2 regions of the Streptomyces sp. 5-10 genome follow, and region 2 is predicted to be linked to the other one. Evidence: riboswitches for the same ligand, from Rfam matches in the RefSeq annotation. Region 2 holds a riboswitch; the other holds the start of a gene.
The links. Region 2 has a riboswitch for ZMP and ZTP ahead of IEJ02_RS01265 (bifunctional 5,10-methylenetetrahydrofolate dehydrogenase/5,10-methenyltetrahydrofolate cyclohydrolase). Riboswitches for the same ligand answer to the same signal wherever they lie in the genome.

Region 1 (7,806 bases), on a different contig from region 2:
GAAGGCGGGCTGGGCGGCCTCGTGCAGGGCCACCGCGATGGCGGCGGTGGTCTGGTTGTGCGGACCGCCCTGGAGCCCGGGGAAGACGGCCTTGTCGATGGCCTTGGCATGGGTCTCGCGCGACATCAGCATCGCGCCGCGCGGACCCCGGAGCGTCTTATGGGTGGTGGTGGAGATGACATCGGCGTGCGGGACGGGCGAGGGGTGGACGCCGCCCGCGATCAGACCGGCGATATGCGCGATATCGGCCACGAGCACCGCGTCCACCTCGCGGGCGATCTCCGCGAAGGCGGCGAAGTCGATCGTGCGGGGCACCGCCGTGCCACCGCAGAAGATCAGCTTGGGCCGCTCCTCGCGGGCCAGCTGGCGCACCTGGTCGAAGTCGATCGCGCCGGTGTCCTGCCGCACCCCGTACTGGACGCCGCGGAACCAGGCGCCAGTGGCGGAGACGCCCCAGCCGTGGGTGAGATGACCGCCCATGGGCAGTGACATGCCCATCACGGTGTCACCCGGCCGGGCGAAGGCCAGATAGACCGCGAGGTTGGCGGGCGAGCCGGAGTAGGGCTGGACATTGGCGTGCTCGGCGCCGAAAACGGCCTTGGCCCGGTTGATCGCCAGGGTCTCCACCTGGTCGATGACCTGCTGGCCCTCGTAGTAGCGGCGGCCCGCGTAGCCCTCGCTGTACTTGTTCTGCAGCACCGTCCCGGAGGCCTCCAGGACGGCGGCGGAGACATAGTTCTCGCTCGGGATCAGGCGCAGGGTCTCGGACTGCAGCAGCTCCTCGGAGCCGACGAGGGAGGCGAGTTCGGGGTCGGCGGCGAGAAGGGCGGGATGGGACAGGGGCAGGCTCATCGAGTCCTCCGGGGCGATCGGTGACGGTCCGGTCGTGTCCCGGGGTGCCCAGGCGGGCGGCACCTCGTGGCGCTATGGCCGCGCATCGCTTCCTCGTGGTCGGTTCCACGCTCGGCTCGCCAGTCACGATGCGCACCCCCACTCTAGCTAGTGAGACAAGGAGGACAAGATGGGACCGGGACGCCCCTCGGAGCGGGCCATCGCCGCCGCCGAGGCCCATGGCGCGCACAACTACCGTCCGCTGCCGGTCGTCGTCGCGTCCGCCGAAGGCGCCTGGATGACCGATGTGGAGGGCCGCCGCTATCTGGATCTGCTCGCCGGATACTCGGCGCTCAACTTCGGGCATCGCAACCGCCGGCTGATCGAGGCCGCCAAGGCCCAGCTGGACCGGGTCACCCTCACCTCCCGCGCGTTCCACCACGACCGCTTCGGCGCCTTCTGCTCCGAGCTGGCCGAGCTGTGCGGCATGGAGATGGTGCTGCCCATGAACACGGGCGCGGAGGCGGTGGAGACGGCCGTCAAGACCGCCCGCAAATGGGGCTATCGGATCAAGGGCGTCCCGGACGGCCGGGCCAGGATCATCGCCGCCGGGAACAACTTCCACGGCCGGACGACCACCCTGATCAGCTTCTCCACCGACCCGGAGGCCCGCGCCGACCACGGCCCGTTCACCCCGGGGTTCTCGATCGTGCCGTACGGGGATCTGGCGGCGATGGCGGCGGCGCTCGACGCCGCGCCCGAGGAGACGGTCGCCGTGCTGCTGGAGCCGATCCAGGGCGAGGCGGGGGTGGTGGTGCCGCCGCCCGGCTATCTGGCCGGGGTCCGGGAGCTGACCCGGGAGCGGAACGTGCTGTTCATCGCCGATGAGATCCAGTCGGGCCTCGGCCGCACCGGCACCACCTTCGCCTGTGAGCACGAGGGCGTGGTCCCCGATGTCTATGTGCTGGGCAAGGCGCTGGGCGGCGGGGTGGTGCCGGTGTCGGCGGTGGTGTCCTCCCGCGAGGTGCTGGGGGTGCACCGCCCCGGGGAGCACGGCTCCACCTTCGGCGGCTCCCCGCTCGCCTGCGCGGTCGCCCTGGAGGTCATCGCGATGGTGCGGACCGGGGAGTTCCAGCGCCACTCGGCCACGCTGGGCGGGCTGCTCCACCGGGAGCTGGGGCTGCTGCGAGGAAAGGGGGTCCGGGAGGTGCGCGGCCGGGGGCTGTGGGCGGGGGTGGACATCGACCCGTCGCGGGGCACCGGGCGGCAGGTCTCCGAGCGGCTGATGGACCGCGGAGTGCTGGTCAAGGACACCCATGGCGCCACGATCCGGATCGCCCCGCCCCTGGTGATCAGCGAGGAGGATCTGGAGTGGGCGCTGGATCAGCTGAGGGCGGTGCTGGCCGAATGATCCGGTGTCGCTCAGAGGATGACATGCGGGATGAAGCGCGCGTACTCGTCCGTCACCAGCCCCGCCGACTCGCGGATGCCGAGCCCCGCCGACTCGCCCTCGACCACCCAGGTGCCGAGCACCACGCGGTTGCCGTCGAAGTCGGGCAGCGGCGCCAGTTCCTGGTAGCAGCACGGCTCGTCGCGTACGACGGGCTCCTCGCCCGGCGGATGCACGGTGACTCCGGCGCCCTCGCGGCCCAGCAGCGGTTTGGCCACATAGCCGGTGGTGCGGGCCAGCTCCCGGGGGCCGTCGAGGTAGGCGGGCAGCAGATGGGGGTGGTCCGGGAAGAGCTCCCACAACACGGCCAGCAGCGCCTTGTTGGACAGCAGCATCTTCCAGGCCGGTTCGATCCACAGGGTGGATCCGGTGCCGCCCCCGTTGTCCAGCGTGTCCAGCACATGCGGGCCGAACCGGTCGGTGGCCAGCCACTCCCAGGGGTAGAGCTTGAAGCAGCTCCGGATGAAGCGGAACCGCTTGTCCACGAAGCGGCCCGACAGCCGTTCCCAGCCGATGTCCTCCATGGAGATCGCCTCGGTCCTCAGCCCGGCCTGCTCGGCCGTCTCGCGGAGGTAGGCCACCGTCATCAGGTCCTCGCCCAGCTCGTCCCCGGCCGAATGGGCGAAGTACAGGGGCGTCCCCGGCGGCAGCAGCGCCGCCTGGGCGCGCCAGGCGTCCACCAGCCGTTCATGGAGGGAGTTCCACTGGTCGGCGCCCGGGAAGCGGTCCTCCATCCAGAACCACTGCGCGCTGGCCGCCTCCACCAGCGAGGTGGGTGTGTCGGCGTTGTACTCCAGCAGCTTCGCCGGGCCCGACTCACCGTCGTAGCGCAGGTCGAACCGGCCGTAGACGCTGGGCTGTTCGGCCCTGCGGTGCCAGGACTCGGCGATCAGCCCGGCCAGCCGTGGATCGTCGATGCCCAGGTCGGCGAAGCGGCCGGTCTCGACGATATGGGCGGCGGCGGCCAGCGACATCCGGTGCAGCTCCTCGACGACCTCCTCCAGCGCCTCGACCTCGGGCAGCGAGAAGGCGTAGTAGGCGCTCTCGTCCCAGTAGGGGCGCAGCGAGCCGTCCGGGTAGCGGGTCAGCGGATAGATGACCCCCTGCTCCTCCACCGTGGACTGCCAGTCGGGGCGGGGGTCGATGGTGTGGCGCTTCATCGTGGGCCGGTCCGCTCAGCCGCCGCCGGAGCCCGAGCAGCCGAAGCCGCCCCGGTCGGCCGCCTTGCTCTTGTCGAAGGTGCCGTAGTCCGCCCAGCGGCCGCTGACGTCGGAGTCGTAGTACCACTCGCCGTCCACGCGCGATGTGCCCCGGCTCTTCTTGCCCTTGCCGCCCGTGGTGGACGAAGAGCCCTTGCAGGCGCTGGAGTCGACGACCCGGTAGCCGTTCACCGCGTCATAGCTGTTCCGGTCCACACAGCGCTTGTCCGGTTCCGAACCACAGGAGGTGAGCGCCGCCGCCAGCGCGCCCATACCGCCCAGGATCACCGTGCTCGACCGCAGCCGCCGCGTCGTCTTCCGTTCCATCCCCGTCTCCCCGTTCCGCTCCCCCGGGGCCGTCGTGTCCCCCGAGGCCGTCGTCCCGCCCGGGGCCGTCCTCTCCCCGGGTCCCCGGGACCGCGACCGCCCACCTTAGGGCAACGGAGGCGTGGCCTTCATGGCAGCACCCGGCACAGCGCCTCCAGAGCGCCCGTGAAGGCGTGGTCGGGCGGGGCGCCATAGGCGAAGACCAGCGCGTCCGGCCGCGCGTCCGGGCCCGGTCCCGGCTCGTCCGGCTCCCCTTGCTCCCGGTAGCGGTAGCGGGACAGCCCCTCCAGGGCCAGGCCCTGCCAGGCCGCGCCCTGCACCACGGACCGTTCGGTGCCCGGCGGCAGTTGGAGCACCGCGTGCAGCCCCGCCGCGATACCCGTGACCCGCACCCGCGGGGCGCGTTCGGCGAGCGCCGCCACCAGCTGGTCGCGGCGGCGCCGGTAGCGCATCCGCATACCGCGCACATGGCGGTCGTACGCCCCGGAGTCGATGAACTCCGCGAGCGTCAGCTGGTCCAGCGCGCCCGACTGCCACTCCCCCGTTCCCTTGACCGCCAGGAGGTCGTCCATCAGATGGTCCGGCACCACCATCCAGGCCAGCCGCAGCGCGGGCGCCAGGCTCTTACTGGCGGTGCCCAGATAGACCACATGCTCGGGGTCGAGCCCCTGGAGCGCCCCGACCGGCTGGCGGTCGTAGCGGAACTCCCCGTCGTAGTCGTCCTCCAGCACCAGCCCGCCCACTCGGGACGCCCAGTCGACCACGGCGGCGCGCCGGTCGGGGTGCAGCGAAACCCCGGTGGGGAACTGATGCGCCGGGGTGAGCAGGACCGTCCGCAGCCCGGCCGACCGGTCCAGCTCCGCCGTCCGCGCGCCCTGCTGATCGACCGGCAGCGGCACGGTGCGCAGCCCGGCCCCGCGCATCACGTTCCAGTGCACGTCGAGCCCGTAGGACTCCACGCCCGCCTCACGGTGTCCGGCCCTCGCCCGCACCCTGCTGAGCAGGGCCAGCCCCTGGACGAACCCCGCGCAGACCACGATCCGTTCGGGCGCGGCCCGCACCCCGCGGGCGCGCGCCAGATAGTCGGCCAGGACCCGCCGCAGCTCGGGCCGTCCGGCGGGGTGGCCGTAGCCGAAGGCGTCGTTCGGCGCGGCGGTCAGGGCGCGCCGGGCCGCGGAGAGCCAGGCGGACCGGGGGAAGGCCGAGACATCGGGCTGGCCGGGCCGCAGATCGTAGGTGGGCCGGGCGGCGGCCACGGCGGCGGGCGGGGGTGTGCGCGGCGGCGCGGGCTCGGGCGGCACGACGCGCCGGGCGACCCGGGTGCCCGAGCCCTGCCGGGCCGTCAGCCAGCCCTCGGCCACCAGCTCCCCATAGGCGTCGGCCACGGTGTTCCGGGCGATGCCGAGGTCGGCGGCGAGGGAGCGGGAGGAGGGCAGCCGGGTGCCCGGGGCGAGCCGCCCGCCGCGGACGGCGTCGCGCAGGGCGCGGATGAGCGCGTCCCGCACCCCGGTCCCGCCGCCCCGCGGCAGATCCAGATGGAGGTCCGTCCCCGGCCCGGCCGAGCCGCCCGGATGCGCACCCGGCCCGGCCGGGCCGCCCGCCCGCTGCCCGGGCTCGCCCACCCGCTCCCCGGCGTCGGCCCGGTGTCCGGAGCCGCCCGCCCGCTGCCCGGAGCCGTCTGTCCGCTGTCCGGGTCCGCCGCTCGGAGTGGCCCATGAATCCGCCATGGAAATGGACCATACCCCTGGGCCGCCCGGCCTCTAGCGTGGAGGCATGACGACCGGAACTTCCCACACGCACGGACCCCGGATGCAGTTCGCCAAGGCCGCTCCCGAGGTCTACAAGGCCATGGTCAACCTGGACGCGGCCGCCAGAAAGGGCGTCGACCCGACGCTGGCCGAGCTGGTCAAGGTCCGCGCCTCCCAGCTCAACCGCTGCGCCTTCTGCATCGACATGCACACCAAGGACGCCCGCGCGGCGGGCGAGTCCGAGGAGCGCCTCTACCTCCTCAGCGCCTGGGAGGAGGCCGACCACCTCTACACCGAGAAGGAGCAGGCCGCCCTCGCCCTGACCGAGGCCGTCACCGTCCTGACCGACGGCTTCGTCCCGGACGAGGTGTACGAGCAGGCCGCCAAGCACTTCGAGGAGCGGGAGCTGGCCCAGGTCATCGCCCTGATCTTCACCATCAACGCCTGGAACCGGATCGGTGTGACCACCCGCATGACCCCCGGCGCCTACAAGCCGACCGTGTGACCATCTGCCCCCGTCGTCGTTATTGACGACGACGGGGGACCGTTATCCGACATCGGAGTCATCGCGTAACGCATGATGGTGACAGGCCCCCGCATGGCAGTACGGCACGAAGGCAACACAGCCAGAAGGGGGACCCACCAATGGGAGGTCTCGTGATGACGGCGCCACTGCCCGACCAAGAGTTCGCAAATCTGCTCGATATCCATGCCCAGCTGGAGCTGCCGGATGGGATGCGGGCAGAACTCATCGGGGGGGAGATCGTCATCTCACCGACGCCTGCGAATTTCCACAACTGGATCTTCAGCGAGCTGAACCTCCAGCTCGTCCGCGAGGTACCAGCGCAATGGCGCATTACCAACACCACAACGGTCTTCCTCCCCGCGACGGAGGAGAGGTTCATCCCGGACCTGCTCATCTGCGAGTCGGAAGCGCTGAAGAGCATGGAGGAGTGGCAGGTCAAGGCGGATGACGTCCTGCTCGTCGCCGAGATCACCTCGCCCGCCACACGAGCGCGCGACCTCGGGGACAAGGTCAAGGGCTACGCCCACTCCAACGTGCCGATCTATCTGCTGATCGACCCGCACGACGACGAGGGCTCCGCGACCGTGTACTCCGTACCGGACGGAAAGGGCCGCTATCGGGATAAGCACCGAGCGGCGTTCGGGGAGCCGATGACGCTCCCCGAACCGCTCGGCCTCACACTCGACACCGCGGGCTTCCTCAAGTAATCCGGTCGCCCAGGCCGCCCTGGGCGCGATCCGGGCTCAGGGCAGCCACTTCTTCCACACGTCCGGATGCGCCTCGACCCACTTCTTCGCGGCGTCCTGCGGCGACATCCCCTTCGAGGCGATCAACTCCGACACCTCGTTCTGGTCCTTCTTGGTCCAGTGGAACTTCTTCAGGAACGCCGCCGCCTTGCCGCCCTTCTTCGCGAAGTCCGCGTTCAGGTACTTCTGCAGCGGTGTGGTCGGGTAGGCGCAGTCAATGGTGGCGGGGTCCTTGGTGCCCTCCTCAGCGCACTTGTCCGTGTACTTGGGCAGCTTGACCTCGACCATCGGCACCTGGTTGAACAGCCACTGCGGCTCGTACCAGTACGACAGGAACGGCTTCTTCGCCTTGGCGAACTGCTTCATCTGGGTGATCTGCGCCGCCTCCGAACCCGCGAAGACGATCTGGTAGTTCAGCTTCAGGTTCTTCACCAGCGCCTTGTCATTGGTGACATAGGACGGTGAACCGTCCAGCAGCTGGCCCTTGCCGCCGCTCTCCGCGGTCTTGAAGGTCTTCGCGTACTTGTTGAGGTTCTCCCAGTCCAGGACGTCCGGATGGGCGTCGGCGAAGTACTTCGGCACCCACCAGCCGATATGGCCGGTGACGCCGAGCCCGCCGCCCGGCACGATCGTCTTCTTGTCCTTGACGTAGCGCTGCTCCTGGTCCGGGTGGCCCCAGTCCTCCAGGATCGCGTCCACCCGGTCCTGGCTGAGCGCGTCCCACGCCGGCACCTCGTCCACCTGCACGGTGTCGACGCGATAGCCCAGCTCGTGCTCCAGCAGATACTGGGCGACCGCGACATTGGACTGGGCGCCGACCCACGACTGGACCGAGAGCGTGACGCTCTTGGCCCCGCCCACATTGGCGTACGGCGAGGTCTGCTTGGTCATGTCCGCCGCGCCGCAGCCGGTCGCGGTGAACACGGCCGCGACCCCGGCGGCGGCCATCAGCAGCTGAGTGCGGGTGCGAGCCATCTCA
Region 2 (7,806 bases):
AGGTCGCCCGCCGCGCGGGCGCTCGCGGCGTCGGGGATGGCGATGGCCGCGTCGAGACCGTCGCGCAGCCGGGGCCAGGCGATGCTGGAGGGGGTGCCGCAGTTCAGTCCGGCCATGATGGTCTCACCGGTGGTGACGCTGACCGGCTCGCCACGTGTCAGGCTCTCGATGACGCAAGGGGCGGCCGTGGGTTCCACCGACAGCAGTGCCGTGGGCGGCCCGGCCGGGCGGCTGCGGTAGTGGGTGACGACGGCGTGGGCCAGCGAGCCCACGCCCACCGGGATGGCGATGAGGTCGGGTGTCCCCGCTCCGGCGGCCGCGAGTTGCTCGTCGATTTCGGCGCAGAGGGTGGAGTAGCCCTCGACGATCCAGCCCGGTATCCGTTCATAGCCGGGCCAGGCGGTGTCCTGGACCAGGAGCGCGTCCGGTGCGACGGCGGCCTCGGCGGCCTGGCGCACTGCCTCGTCGTACGCGCCCGTGACCTGGGAGACCTCCGCCCCCTCCGCGGCGATGGCCGCCACGGCCTCCGGATGGACACCGCGTGGAACGAAGATCCGGGCGCGGTGGCCGAGCAGGCGTGCCGTCCGGGCCACGGCGCGGCCGTGGTTGCCGTCGGTGGCGCTCACCAGGGTGACGGGCGCGGTGGCATCGCCGCGTGCGGCCCGTGCAGCCCGTGCAGCCCGTGCGGCCCGTGCGGCTCGTGCGGCGAGGGCGCGGTGCACGGCCCAGGACGCGCCCAGGGCCTTGAAGGCGGGCAGGCCCAGACGGCCCGACTCGTCCTTGACGAAGACCCGCCCGATCCCCAATTCGGTGGCGAGCGGCGGGAGTTCGGTGAGCGGGGTGGGGGCGTAACCGGACAGGGAGGCGTGGAAATCCCGTACCTCGGTGGGGGCGGGCGGACAGGTCCAGGCCCGGGCGGCGGGCCGGGCGAACCACGGCGGCTCGGCGGTGGAGGAAACGTATGCGGGCACACAGCCAGCGTGCGGCCCGTACCTCCCATCGGTCCAGCGCCCCAACCCCCGGCCGCCCGGTCTGGAGCGTCGGCCCCGACCGCTGGGGCGGTCGGGGCCGACGATGAGTGCGCTCGGGCTCAATCGCCCTTAGTCGTCAACGCACTTGGGGTACTTCGAACCACGGTTGCAATCGTGGTAGTCGTACTTGCTGACCCGGAACTTCTTCTCCTCGCCGCCCTTGGCCGGATCGACGACCAGGTAGAACTTCTTCCCGTCCTTGACCTTGTCGGTGACTGTCCCATCAGGGCCCCGGTCAAAGTCCTGCGCGCACCCGGCGAGTGTGAGGGCTGAACATGCCAGGAGGGCAAGGGCAAGGCGACGCATGTCGTGCTCCGATCAACGTGAGGATTGCGAGACAGTCTAGGGGGCATCGGATCATGGTCCGGCCAGGGGTCACATTCGCTCATATGCGGGGAAACGCCTGATGGACGGCGGCGGGAGAAGGAGAGAAAAACGCCCGGCAAGGGTCGTCCGGGGTGCCCTACAGTATGTCCGGGCCGTGACTGGCGCTGAGGTGGAGCACCACCGGGGAGCGGCCTGACGATCGGGTCGATGCCGTGCGCCTGGGCGAGTAGTCGGTAACGCCTGGGAGGCGACCTTGTCCTCGACACAGACGGCCCAGCTCATGGATGGCGCCGGTCTCGCCCGGCGCATCGTGGCGGAAGCGGCGGGCCACGCTTCGGAGATCACTCGACGTACGGGAGTCACTCCCTGCCTGGCAACGGTGCTGGTGGGCGAGGATCCCGCCTCGGCCACGTACGTCCGCATGAAACGCGCGCGTTGCGCCAAGGCGGGGATCGCATCGCGGTTCGTCGGCTTGCCGGCCGCCACGACGACCGCGGAGTTGGTCGACACCCTCGGTTCTCTGTCCCAGGACCCCGACGTGCACGGCATCCTGCTGCAGCATCCCGTCGGTGCTCATATCGATGAGCGGGCGGCGTTCGAGGCCATCGCTCCCGAGAAGGATGTCGACGGCGTCACCATGAACTCCTTCGGGGCGATGAGCTTCGGGTTGCCGGGGTTCACGTCGTGCACTCCCGGAGGGATCATGCGTCTCCTGGACGAGTACCGCGTCGAGCTCGCGGGGCGGCACGCGGTGGTGGTGGGCCGCAGTCCGATCCTGGGCAAGCCCGTGGGAATGCTCCTGCTGGACCGGGACGCGACGGTGACGTATTGCCACTCCAGGACCGCCGACCTGGGCGCGGTGCTCCGGGAAGCGGATGTCGTCGTGGCGGCGGTGGGCCGGCCCCGGCTCATCCGTGGCGAGGACATCAAGCCGGGCGCCGTGGTGATCGATGCCGGATACAACCCCGGCAACGTCGGCGATGTCGACTTCGATTCCGCGTGTGAACGTGCCCGGCTGATCACCCCGGTGCCGGGCGGGGTGGGGCCCATGACCATCGCCGTCCTGCTGGCACAGACCGTGGACGCCGCCCGGCAGCAGACGGGTGCGACGACGGACGTACGGGCGGAATGCTGAGCGGTCGGCCACCGTGGGGGCGCCCTTTCGGACGCCCCTGTGGCTGCTGGCCCCGTGGCCAGAGCCGGTGGCTAAGGTCGGATGTAGGGCCGGGTGATGATCTCCATGTTGTGGCCGCTGGGATCGTCGAAGTACGCGCCACGGCCGCCGAAGAGACGGTTGATCCGGCCGGGGTCGGTGTGGTTGGGGTCGGCGTAGTAGGTGACGCCGACCGCTTCCAGACGGGTGATCATCGCGTCGAACCGCTCATCGGGCACGAGGAACGCGTAGTGCTGCGGCTGTATGGGCTCGTCGCGCTTCTCGTAGTAGTCGAGTGTCACGCCGTTGCCGAGGTCGACGGGCAGAAACGGGCCGAACGGCGCTCCCACCTCCACTCCCAGGATCGCGGCGATGAACTCGGCGGACAGCTGCCGGTCGTGGGCGTAGACGGCGGTGTGGTTCAGCTGGACGGCGGTGGCCGGGGGCTCGGAGTCGTGCTGGGGCTGGGCGTGGTGTGGCATCGGTGGTGGTGTCTCCGCATCGTGGAATCCGCTGGAACAGGCGCCACGTACGGGCGCCAGGAGGAAGGACACGGAGGAAATGGCGGGGCTCTGGCCCGCCTCGCGCTCACGCCGAGGCCGGGCGCCTCACTCGTGCGTGGCCCATGGCCGACCCGGCAGTCACGTCACCGAACTTACCATCGACGGTCTGACTCCGTTACTCCGTTACTCCGTGACGCCGCGACTCCGGACGACAGTCGTCCACCGCACTGGAGCTGCAACGGCAGACCTTTCTGCACGGCGGGTCGGACGGGCTGCACTACGGGTTGTGGTCCGACGACGGATCGACCTGTGATGGCGTCGCCTCCTACTACACCCATGACGGCGACGACATCGACACACCAGCCACCACACTCCGCTGGAGGCGATCCGCGCCCTCATCGAACGCCACTGGCGCGACCCCGCCGCCGACGACGGGGACGCGGACCACCTGGCCGCTCGGCGTCACAGTCTTGAGCAACTGCGCGAGGCCCTGACCAGGCTGGAGACGGGCGACCGCGACGAGACCGGCGCCGGCTATGTGCGCGCGTACGACGGCGCGGCCGGGCCTGCCGACCCCGCGCGGGTCGCCACGCTGGACGGTGCCGGTGCGCTCGTGAGCGGCGAGACCGCGCAGGAGCGGCCCGTACAACCGGGGCTCCGCCCAAGACCCGTCCAGGGGCGAAGCCCCCTGCTATGCGCCGGACACCCGCGGCACCGGACCGCGCACGCCCCTCCCCCACGGCCGCACGATTCCCCCCGGCCCGGCCCCGGTCGCCACGGAGCCGAGCCGCGAGCGCCATGTCCGATTTCCGCCAGCACACCTCCCCTCCCAGGGCGCACAGTGGAGGTGTGATGAGCGACGACAGCAGGTACGAGGCGGTGTGCAGCCGCGACGCGCGGTTCGACGGCGAGTTCTTCTTCGGCGTCGCCACGACCGGGATCTACTGCCGGCCGAGCTGCCCCGCCACCACGCCCCGGCGCAAGAACGTCCGGTTCTTCCCGACCTCGGCCGCCGCGCAGGGCGCGGGGTTCCGGGCCTGCCGCCGCTGCCGGCCGGACGCCGTGCCCGGCTCCGCCGACTGGAACGCGCGGGCGGACGCCGTCGGCCGCGCCATGCGGATGATCGGGGACGGGGTGGTGGACCGGGAGGGGGTGTCCGGGCTCGCCTCGCGGCTCGGGTACAGCGCTCGGCAGGTGCAGCGGCAGCTGACCGCCGAGCTCGGTGCCGGGCCGGTGGCGCTCGCCCGCGCCCAGCGCGCCCACACCGCGCGCATCCTGCTGCAGACCACCGCGCTGCGGGCCTCGGAGATCGCGTTCGCGGCCGGGTTCTCCAGCGTCCGGCAGTTCAATGACACCCTGCGCGAGATCTACGCCGCCACCCCCACCGAACTGCGCGCCGCCAGGCCGGAGAAGTCTTCCCGGTCCGGGTCCGCGGGGGCGCCCGGCGGGGTGCTGGGGGCCAACGGCGGGACCAGCTGCGGGGCCGGCGGCGGAACGGCCGGGGTGCCGCTGCGGCTCGCCTACCGCGGTCCGTACGACACCACGCAGGTCTTCGACTACCTCGCCCGGCGTGCCCTCACCGGCCTGGAGGAGATGGTGGGTACGCCGGGCGCCCGGACCTACCGCCGTACGCTGCGGCTGCCGCACGCCTGCGCCATCGTCGAGGTCGACGAACGGCCCGGCGACGGCTGGCTGGAATGCCGGCTGCGCCTGACCGAGCTGCGCGATCTGACCACCGCCATCCAGCGGATCCGGCGCCTGTTCGACCTGGACGCCGATCCGTACGCGGTCGCCGAGCGCCTCGGCGCCGATGCCGCGCTCGCGCCGCTGGTGGCCGCGCGACCGGGGCTGCGTTCGCCGGGCACCGCCGACCCGCATGAGCTCGCCCTTCGCGCCGTGCTCGGCCAGCAGATCTCGGTGGCCGCCGGGCGCGTGCTGGGCGATGGGCTGATCGCCGCGTACGGCAAGCCCCTGGAGCGGCCCGACGGCGGGCTCACCCATCTCTTCCCGCGCGCGGAGGACCTGGCCGAGGCGCCGCTCGGCGAGCTCGGCATGCCGGAGAGCCGGCGCGCCACGCTGCGCACGCTGGCCGCCGCGCTCGCGGACGGCACGGTGCGGCTGGACGCGGGCGCCGACCGCGACCGGACCGAGAAGGAGCTGCTGGGGCTGCGCGGCATCGGCCCCTGGACATCCGGTTACATCCGGATGCGGGCGCTGAGCGACCCCGATGTGCTGCTGGAGTCGGATGTCGCCGTACGGGCCGGGGCCCGCGGCGCCGGGGCCCATCTGGAGGACTCCGAGGGCTGGCGCCCCTGGCGCTCGTACGCCATGCACCACCTCTGGAACGCCCCGCGGCCCCGGCCCGCGTGATCCCGCCGGGAGACACCCACTGCGATACACCCGCTGCGATCCGCCCACTGCGAGACACCCGCTCGGAGACATCCGCCGAGCGGCACCGCGCCCGCCAACTCATCGCCGGGAACGTCCCGATGACATCGCCGTGAGGTCGATGACCCCGGCGTGAAGAACGACGACCCATTCTGAAACCCCGGTCCGCCGCCGCTTTACGGCCCCTTTATGCCGTTGAGAGCGTGCGCAGCGAGCACTCTCGACGAGCGCGAGACGAGCGCGAACTGGGGGAGATCGTCAATGGGACACAGAAGAGGCCGCGTTGTCCAAGGGATCCTGGCAGTCGGGGCCCTGCTGGGCGCGCTGCTCGGGATTCCGCAACAGGCCCACGCCGATCCGGCGCCGCCTCAGCCGACCGTCTGCAAGCCGTGGGTGATCATCTCCGCCTATGGCGCGGACGCCTCGGCCGGGCCGGGCGCGCCCTGGGGCAGCCCGGTCAACAGCCAGTACATCGGCGGGATCACCGAGGCCCTGAAGGCGAAGGGCATCGGCACCGCCGCTCGTGATCCGGACGGCAATCCGCGGGCGGACGACGCCGTGGACATCCGCAATCTCTCCTACCCCGCGAACGCGTTGCGGTACTGGCCCTGGGAGCCGGGCTACGACGAGTCGCTGAGGCTGGGGAAGGAGAAGCTCGCCCAGGAGGTGAGCTGGTACAACACCACCTGCGGCAAGGGCACCAACCTCATCCTGCTCGGGTACTCCATGGGTGCCCATCTGATGAAGCAGGCGATGCAGGATCCGCTGCTCCAGGCCAATCAGGAGGCCGTGGCCGCCGTGGTGAACGTCGCCGATCCCAGCCGGAGCAACGGCCAGGCCGGGATGGCGCAGAGCGGCCAGATGCGGACCGTGACACCGGACTTCGCCCCGGCGGAGGCCCAGGCGGCCGACGGCGGGCTGTTGCAGCGGGCCACGGTGCCGGAGACCTTCTCCGGCTTCCTCGGCGACGGCCGGTACCACGACATCTGCCGCACGGACGACCAGTTCTGCAACCGCCCCGGCCAGACCCTGCCCGGGGACTGGGTGGACATCGCCAAGCGGGCCGCGGACAGCGAGGGGCCGCACGGCGACTACGCACGCGGCGCCGACTCCACCGGCGCCCAGGCGGTGGAATCCGCGCTGACCCACCAGGCCGAACGGAACACCGTGCCTCCGGGGCCGCCACCGGCCCCCGGGACCGGTGACACCAACCCGCCGGACACCCCACCGCCCCCGCAGGGCCGGCCGGACGACCCTCCGGCGCCGCCGCACGACCCGAATGACACGTCCTGCGCGCCGCACGGCGACACCGACGCGACGGGCGCCGCGGCCATCAAGGAGGCGTGCGCGGTGGTCGGGGCCGACACCTGGTACACCTGGGGCGGCGGCCACGGGGTGGATCCGCCGGGGGCCACCTTCGGCCATGTGGACTCCTCGGACCCGGAGCGGAGCAGAGAGGACCCGAACCGCAGGGGCTTCGACTGCTCGGGTTTCGTCCGCTACGCGTTCTACAAGGCCACCGGCTATGACGTGCTGGGCGACCGCACGGCGGAGCAGATGTACAACGCCTCGTGGCCGGTGCGGATGACGGCGGGGCAGGGCGAGGGCGCGCTGCGCCCCGGCGATCTGGTGTTCTTCGGCACCGCGGGCAATATCCACCACACCGCGATCTATCTGGGCAACGGGCAGATCGCCGAGGCCCCGCAGTCCGATGAGAAGATCCGGGTGGCCCCGCTGCGCAGCCATGACGACTACACCGGTGCCGTGCGGATCAGTGGCGCGGGTGGTGGCGGCGGTGGCGACGCCCCCCAATCCACCTGGGGCACCAATGTGCGCACCCACACCGAGCCGTCCGTCGGCTCCGCGGTGCACTCCACCTTCCCCGGGCCGACGGGGATCCGCGTCGACTGCCAGCGGCGTGCCGAGCGGGTCACCTCCGAGGGCTACACCAGCGATGTGTGGTCGCGTCTGCCGGACGACGGCGGCAGTTGGGTCAGCAACATCTATGTGAAGGGGCCGGAGTGGATTCCGGGTGTCCCGGCGTGTGATGGGGATCCGGGCCAGGGCGGTCCGCCCGGTGACGGCGCCGGATCGCGGCGCCAGACCTGGGGCACCGATGTCACGTTGCGCAACGGCCCGTCCTCCAAGGCCCAGGCGACGGACGCGCTGGCGAAGCCGACGACGGTGCGCGTCGACTGCCAGGCGCGGGGCGAGGAGGTCACCGCGGACGGTGTCACCAACGACGCGTGGGCGCATCTGCCGGACCGCAACGCGTGGGTGTCCAACATCTACCTCCGGGGCGGCGCCTGGCTGGAGGGCGTTCCCGAATGCGACACCGACCAGGGCGGGGGCTACGGCGACAACGTCGACTTCCGCGACACCTGGGGCGATGACGTACGGGTCC

Region 1: linked by a shared signal. The riboswitch ahead of glyA (serine hydroxymethyltransferase) and the one ahead of IEJ02_RS01265 (bifunctional 5,10-methylenetetrahydrofolate dehydrogenase/5,10-methenyltetrahydrofolate cyclohydrolase) in region 2 are both predicted to bind ZMP and ZTP.

Annotation. Positions count from the first base shown of each region.
Region 1 covers NZ_JACVYG010000049.1:36,795-44,600, forward strand. Annotated here, with positions in the region: gene glyA (serine hydroxymethyltransferase) at 1-852, opposite strand, end outside; ZMP/ZTP riboswitch at 892-989, opposite strand; gene rocD (ornithine--oxo-acid transaminase) at 1,022-2,242, shown strand; gene IEJ02_RS37500 (glutathionylspermidine synthase family protein) at 2,254-3,441, opposite strand; gene IEJ02_RS37505 (hypothetical protein) at 3,457-3,807, opposite strand; gene pdxR (MocR-like pyridoxine biosynthesis transcription factor PdxR) at 3,936-5,534, opposite strand; gene IEJ02_RS37515 (carboxymuconolactone decarboxylase family protein) at 5,581-6,060, shown strand; gene IEJ02_RS37520 (Uma2 family endonuclease) at 6,216-6,788, shown strand; gene IEJ02_RS37525 (ABC transporter substrate-binding protein) at 6,825-7,802, opposite strand; gene IEJ02_RS37530 (ABC transporter permease) at 7,804-7,806, opposite strand, start outside.
Region 2 covers NZ_JACVYG010000001.1:261,754-269,559, forward strand. Annotated here, with positions in the region: gene IEJ02_RS01255 (diaminopropionate ammonia-lyase) at 1-971, opposite strand, end outside; gene IEJ02_RS01260 (hypothetical protein) at 1,101-1,337, opposite strand; ZMP/ZTP riboswitch at 1,503-1,589, shown strand; gene IEJ02_RS01265 (bifunctional 5,10-methylenetetrahydrofolate dehydrogenase/5,10-methenyltetrahydrofolate cyclohydrolase) at 1,612-2,493, shown strand; gene IEJ02_RS01270 (VOC family protein) at 2,565-2,993, opposite strand; gene IEJ02_RS01275 (hypothetical protein) at 3,343-3,663, opposite strand; gene IEJ02_RS01280 (AlkA N-terminal domain-containing protein) at 3,867-5,384, shown strand; gene IEJ02_RS01285 (NlpC/P60 family protein) at 5,664-7,806, shown strand, end outside.